2 linked regions of the Saccharothrix espanaensis DSM 44229 genome follow. The protein of the gene in region 2 interacts with the protein of the main gene of each other region in a pairwise test. Links are inferred from orthologs where the notes say so. Each region holds a gene or a part of one and is shown on either strand. Other genes may lie near its edges.

The links.
Region 1: the proteins of ndk (region 2) and BN6_RS34625 interact in binary tests that used the Escherichia coli proteins (3 or more experiments, as listed by UniProt). The link is inferred for Saccharothrix espanaensis DSM 44229 from one-to-one orthologs.

What each region holds. Positions count from the first base shown.
Region 1 is NC_019673.1:7,935,320-7,938,436, forward strand. The notes cover bases 9-2,809. They hold BN6_RS34625 (uracil-DNA glycosylase), read left to right. Parts: upstream 9-970; coding sequence 971-1,648; downstream 1,649-2,809. Other genes in these bases: BN6_RS34615 (GNAT family N-acetyltransferase), read left to right, coding at 9-425; BN6_RS34620 (gamma carbonic anhydrase family protein), read left to right, coding at 436-957; BN6_RS34630 (D-alanine--D-alanine ligase family protein), read right to left, coding at 1,709-2,779; pdxR (MocR-like pyridoxine biosynthesis transcription factor PdxR), read right to left, coding at 2,791-2,809. In the rest of the region: more of BN6_RS34615, read left to right, coding at 1-8; more of pdxR, read right to left, coding at 2,810-3,117. UniProt on the Escherichia coli protein: Excises uracil residues from the DNA which can arise as a result of misincorporation of dUMP residues by DNA polymerase or due to deamination of cytosine.
Region 2 is NC_019673.1:1,472,760-1,475,774, forward strand. What follows is about bases 96-2,794. They hold ndk (nucleoside-diphosphate kinase), read left to right. Parts: upstream 96-1,089; coding sequence 1,090-1,500; downstream 1,501-2,794. Other genes in these bases: BN6_RS06920 (hypothetical protein), read right to left, coding at 276-866; BN6_RS06930 (GNAT family N-acetyltransferase), read right to left, coding at 1,551-2,138; BN6_RS06935 (ABC transporter ATP-binding protein), read left to right, coding at 2,197-2,794. Outside these bases: BN6_RS06915 (alpha-amylase family glycosyl hydrolase), read left to right, coding at 1-3; more of BN6_RS06935, read left to right, coding at 2,795-3,015. UniProt on the Escherichia coli protein: Major role in the synthesis of nucleoside triphosphates other than ATP. The ATP gamma phosphate is transferred to the NDP beta phosphate via a ping-pong mechanism, using a phosphorylated active-site intermediate.

The sequences.
Region 1 (3,117 bases), 6.5 Mb from region 2 along the record:
TGATCGCCGAGCTCCAGCAGGTCTTCGTCGTGCGCTACGGCGGCGAGGACCACACGCCGGTCGACCCGGCGCAGTTCGCCGCCCCGCTGGGCCACTTCGTCGTCGGCTACCTCGACGACGCGCCGGTCGCGTGCGGCGGGTGGCGTGCCCACGACGAGGCACGCGACTCGCTGCGCCCCGGCGACGCCGAGATCAAACGGATGTACACGACCGATTCGGCGCGCGGCAGGGGTTTGTCGCGGGTGGTCCTGGCCGGGCTGGAGTCGTCGGCGCGCGCCGCGGGCCGCACCCGCATGGTGCTGGAGACCGGGCGGCCGCAGCCGGAGGCGATCGGGCTGTACCAGTCCAGCGGGTACCGGCGGATCGACAACTTCGGCTACTACCGGGAAAATCCCGACAGCCTGTGCTTCGCGAAAGAACTCTAGGAGGGCCTCGGTGGCGATCTACGCGCTGGGCGAGCACGAACCGGTGATCCACCCGGACGCGTACGTGCACCCCGACGCGACCGTGATCGGCGACGTGCGGATCCACGCGCACGCGTCCGTGTGGCCGCAGGCGGTGTTGCGCGGCGACTACGGCCGCATCGAGGTCGGCGCGCGCACGTCCATCCAGGACGGCACGGTCGTGCACTGCACCGAGGTGCACCCGGCGCTGATCGGCGAGGAGTGCGTCATCGGGCACAACGTGCACATCGAGGGCGCGACCGTCGCCGACCGCTGCCTGATCGCCTCGGGATCGGTGGTGCTCAACGGTTCGGTGGTGGAGACGGGCGCGATCGTCGGCGCGGGGGCCGTGGTGTCGTTCAACGGCCACGTGCCCGCCCGGTCGATGGCGCTGGGCGTGCCGGCGAAGGTCCGCGAGGGGTACGTGGTGCCCGACGGCGCGTGGCAGTTCGCCGTCGACAAGTACGTGGCCAACATCTTGACGTACCGCAAAGATCTGCGCCGCGTCGACTGAGCTAAAGTGCCCGATCGTGGGACGTCCGCTTGAGGAAGTCATGGAAGCCGGCTGGGCGCAGGCACTCGCGCCGGTCGCCGATCAGATCGCGAAGATGGGCGAGTTCCTCCGCGAGGAGGTCGCCGCGGGTCGCACCTACCTGCCGGCCGGCGAGAACGTGCTGCGCGCGTTCCAGCAGCCGTTCCACGGTGTGCGCGTGCTGATCGTCGGTCAGGACCCGTACCCGACACCGGGGCACGCGGTGGGCCTGAGCTTCTCGGTGTCGCCGGAGACCCGGCCGATCCCGAAGAGCCTGATCAACATCTACCGCGAGTACGTGGAGGACCTGGGGTACCCCAAGCCCACCAACGGCGACCTGACCCCGTGGACCGAGCAGGGGGTCCTGCTGCTCAACAGGGCGCTCACCGTGCAGCCGGGGAAGTCCAACTCCCACCAGGGCAAGGGCTGGGAGGCCGTGACCGAGCAGGCGATCAAGGCACTGGCGGCGCGCGAGGAACCCCTCGTGGCCATCCTGTGGGGCCGCAACGCCCGCAACCTCAAGCCGCTGCTGGAGCCGTTCCCGTGCGTGGAGTCGGCGCACCCGTCCCCGCTCTCGGCGGCGGCCGGCTTCTTCGGCTCCAAGCCGTTCAGCCGGGCCAACGAACTCCTGGTCCAGCAGGGCGCCGAGCCGGTCGACTGGAAGCTCCCGTAAGACGCCCGCGGCGCGTGCCGTCGTGGCACGCGCCGCCTGTTCCCCCGGTACCGGGGGAGCTCAGCGCAGGCCGGTTCCCCGGGCGAGCGCGGTGTCGACCAGGGTGGTCAGCAGGGTCGGGTAGTCGATGCCGGTCTCGGCCCACATCCGCGGGTACATCGAGATCGGGGTGAAGCCCGGCATCGTGTTGACCTCGTTGACGACCAGCTCGTCGTAGTCGGTGACGAAGAAGTCGACGCGGGCCAGGCCCTGGCAGTCCAGCGCCCGGAAGGCCGTCACGGCCAGCTCGCGCAGGCCCGCCGCGACCCGGTCGTCGAGCTTGGCCGGGAGGTCGAACTCGCACACGTCGTCGAGGTACTTGGCGTCGAAGTCGTACCAGTCGACCGCACCGCCGACGACCCGGAGCTCGGCCACCAGCGACGCCTCGACCCGGCCGTCGGGGAACTCCAGGACGCCGCACTCGACCTCGCGCCCGGACACCGCGGCCTCGATGATGACCTTCGGGTCGGTCTTGCGCGCCAACGCGATCGCGCTGTCCAGGTGGGACCAGTCGACCACCTTCGAGATGCCGACCGACGACCCGGCGCGGGCCGGCTTCACGAACACCGGCAGGCCCAGGCGCTCGCGGTCCTGGGTCGACAGCGTCTCCTGGTCGCGGCGCAGGATCGCGAACTCGCCCACCGGCAGGCCCGCGTCGCGCAGCAGCTTCTTGGTGAACTCCTTGTCCATGGCGACCGCGGAGGCCAGCACGCCCGGCCCCACGTACGGGATCGCCGCGAGTTCCAGCAGGCCCTGCACGGTGCCGTCCTCGCCCCACGCGCCGTGCAGCACGGGGAACACCACGTCCACGTCGCCGAGCACCTGGTCGGGCGACACCGGGACCAGCTCGCCGCCGGAGACCGGGACCAGGGAGTCGACCGTCGGCAGCCGGCGGTCGTGCACCTCCAGCGCCTTGGTGTCGTCGGCACCGATCACCCAGCGGCCCTCGTCGTGCGTGATACCCACGGGCACCACCTCGAACCGGTCCCGGTCCAGGTGCGGGAGGATGCTGCCGGCCGACAGGCAGGAGACCATGTGCTCGCTGCTGCGCCCGCCGAACACCACGGCGACCTTGGTCTTGCGTCGTGTCATGGTTTCCGACCCTACCCGGATGGCTCAACGGTCGAACTCAGGAGTTCGGCCAGCACCGGCAGGGCGGCGGTGAGCTGCTCGCGCGAGCACGCCCCGTACCCGATGGCGACGCCGAACACCTTGGGCCGCGCGGCGTGGTGCCGGCCGAGCCCGTCCAGCCGCAGGCCGCGCGCCTCGGCGGCGGCCAGCAGGTCGCGTTCGGCCTGGGCGTCGTCGAGCAGCACGACCACGTGCGCGCCCGCGTCGTCGCCCAGCACCGACACCCCGGCCGCCGCCAGCGTGGACGCCACCAGGGCCCGCCGCTCGGACAGCTCGCGCCGGAGCCTGCGCAGGTGGCG
Region 2 (3,015 bases):
TGACCGGGAGTGGACGGTGTGGGACGTCCCGGTGGTGCCCTCGGACGGCTACCGCCTGGAGTACGCCGGGAAGGTGCTGCCGCTGGAGCCGTCGACCGCAGAGGTGACCCCGAAGTCTCCGCACCTGCGCGGGAAACCGGTGTTCGGGGTGCGCGACGCGCGGCCTGCTCGGCGACCAGACCGAGCACGGAACCACCGAACTGCACGTCCGGGACTTCTCATCGGCCGGCATGACCCACCTGCGCGCGCCGGCCGACGTGGGGCTGGACACCGTGCTAGTGGTCGGTCAGCTCGACCCGCGAACGCACTTCGTCGTCGCGCAGGATCCGAAACTCCTGATTGTCCGCGACGAGCACCTTCAGGAATCCCGGGCTGGTCTCCACCACGTACGCCTCAATGGGCCCGCTCGTCGTCTCGATGTGTTCCCGCGGCACCCACGGCGTGGACACGACCGCGGCCACGATAAGCGCCATCCCGCCCACGATCCACCCGATCCGGTGCAACACGAACTTCGCCGGCCCCGGCTCGTCATTGCGCCGCCGTGCCGCCACCACCGCTACGGCCAGAGCCAGCACAACGGCCAACGCTGGCACCCACCACTGGTGGTAGGTCAGGACGTGCGCCACGAGAAACGCGATCAACACCGTGACCACGAGCGGCGCGGTACGGGAGCGGGTCGCGGCGGCGTAGAAGGCGGCCAGTGGCACGGTGAGGATCAACAACACCGTACTGATCCGCCGGTCGGCCATGAACGTGCCGAGGAACAGCCCCGGCGCGTCCTCCAAGTCGAGGGTGTGCAGAAGCGCGAACGTCGTGTGCCAGTCATACCCGGACACGGCCAGCAGCCGAAGCAGCACGAACAGCACCGCGGCACCCGTGAGCGTGGTCCCCGCACCCGACTTCTCAGTGGTCACGGCCGGCACTATCGCACCGCCGGATGACCCGCACCCGCTGAGTCGGACGTCGGACGATGACTGGATGGGCTCGGCCTGTCGGGCGCGGTTACCCGGTGGGCACGGTCGGTGCCGTCGTGGCTCCGGCTACCCTTCTCTCACTTGCACGATCCCGTACGAAGGAGTACTGACGGCCGTGAGCGAGCGCACCCTGGTCCTGGTCAAGCCCGATGGCGTCAGCCGCGGCCTGGTCGGCGAGGTCATCTCCCGCATCGAGCGCAAGGGCCTGACCCTGGCCGCGCTCGAACTGCGCACCGTGGACCGCGCGACCGCCGAGCAGCACTACGCGGAACACGACGGCAAGCCGTTCTTCGGCGACCTGGTCGAGTTCATCACCGGCGGCCCGCTGGTGGCGCTGGTCGTGGAGGGCACCCGGGCGATCCCGGCGTTCCGCCAGCTGGCCGGCGGCACCGACCCGGTGGAGAAGGCCACGCCGGGCACGATCCGCGGCGACTTCGGGCTGGAGGTCCAGTTCAACCTGGTCCACGGCTCCGACTCGGCGGAGTCGGCCGAGCGCGAGATCAAGCTCTGGTTCCCCAACCTCTGAGCTGACGCTGCCGAACGGCCCGGGTCGCCCGACCTGGGCCGTTCGGCGTTTCACGCCTTGCGCCGCGGCGACGACCCCTGCCCGCCCGCAGCGGACCCGTGCAGCACCACGTCCTCCGGGAAGCCCAGCGGCATCGCCATGCGCACCTCGTCGTACCGCGCGTCGCCCACCGCGATCGCGTAAGGCAGCCGGCCCCACTCGCGGAACCCGAGCCGCTCGTACAGCTCGATCGCGCCGTGGTTGTTGCCCCGCACACCGAGCTTCAACTGCTCGATCCCCGCCGCACGGGCGTTCCCCACCACGGCCGACACGAGCAGCGAACCCAGCCCCAGGCCCCGTGCCGACGGGTGTGCGGTCACCCGCCCCAGTTCCGCCGTGTGCTCGAACACCTGGCCGGGCGAGCGCACCCAGCACGCCGTCCCGCGCACGACGCCGTCCACCTCCGCGACCACCAGCGCCGCGTCGCCGGCCCGGGTCTGCTCCAGCACCGACTCGACCCACGCGTCGGTCTCCGCCCGCCCCGGCGGCTCCAGCCACCCGATCGCGCCACCGGCCGCGACGACCGCGTGCAGCACCTCGTGCACCTCTGCGAGCAGCCGTTCGCCGGCGGCGGAAGGCCAGGTCAGATCGATCCCCATGGCACCAACCCTAAAATCGCCACGAAGTTTGTCGTACCCCGCCGCTACCGTGACGTTCGTGACCACCACCCTCGTAGAAGCCCGCAACCTGACGAAGCACTTCGGTGCGTTCGAGGCGGTCCGGGGCATCGACGTGGCGGTGGGCAAGGGCGAGGCGTTCGGGTTCCTCGGCCCCAACGGCGCGGGCAAGTCGTCCACCATGCGGATGGTGTCCTGCGTGTCCCCGCGCACCGGCGGCGAGCTGACCGTGCTGGGCATGGACCCGGACCGCGACGGCCCGCGGATCCGCGCCCGGCTCGGCGTCGTGCCCCAGCAGGACAACCTCGACACCGAGCTGACCGTCCGGCAGAACCTGGAGGTCTACGGCCGCTACTTCGGCCTGTCCAAGGCGCACGTCCGCGCCAAGGCCGTCGAGCTGCTGGAGTTCGCCCAGCTCGCCGACCGCGCCGACGACGAGGTCGAACCGCTCTCCGGCGGCATGAAGCGCCGGCTGACCATCGCCCGCTCGCTGGTCAACGACCCCGAGCTGGTGGTCCTCGACGAGCCGACCACCGGTCTCGACCCGCAGGCCCGCCACCTGCTGTGGGACCGGCTGTTCCGGCTCAAGCAGAACGGCGTCACGCTGATCGTCACCACCCACTACATGGACGAGGCCGAACAGCTCTGCGACCGGCTGGTGGTGATGGACGGCGGCCGGATCGCCGCCGAGGGCTCGCCCGCCGAGCTGATCCACCGGTACTCGACCCGCGAGGTGCTCGAACTGCGCTTCCCGCCCGGCGGGCAGGACCCGGTCCCCGTCGAGGGCATCGCCGACCGCGTCGAGGTGCTGCCCGACCGGCTGCTGCTCTACACCGCCGACGGCGAGGCGGCGCTGTCC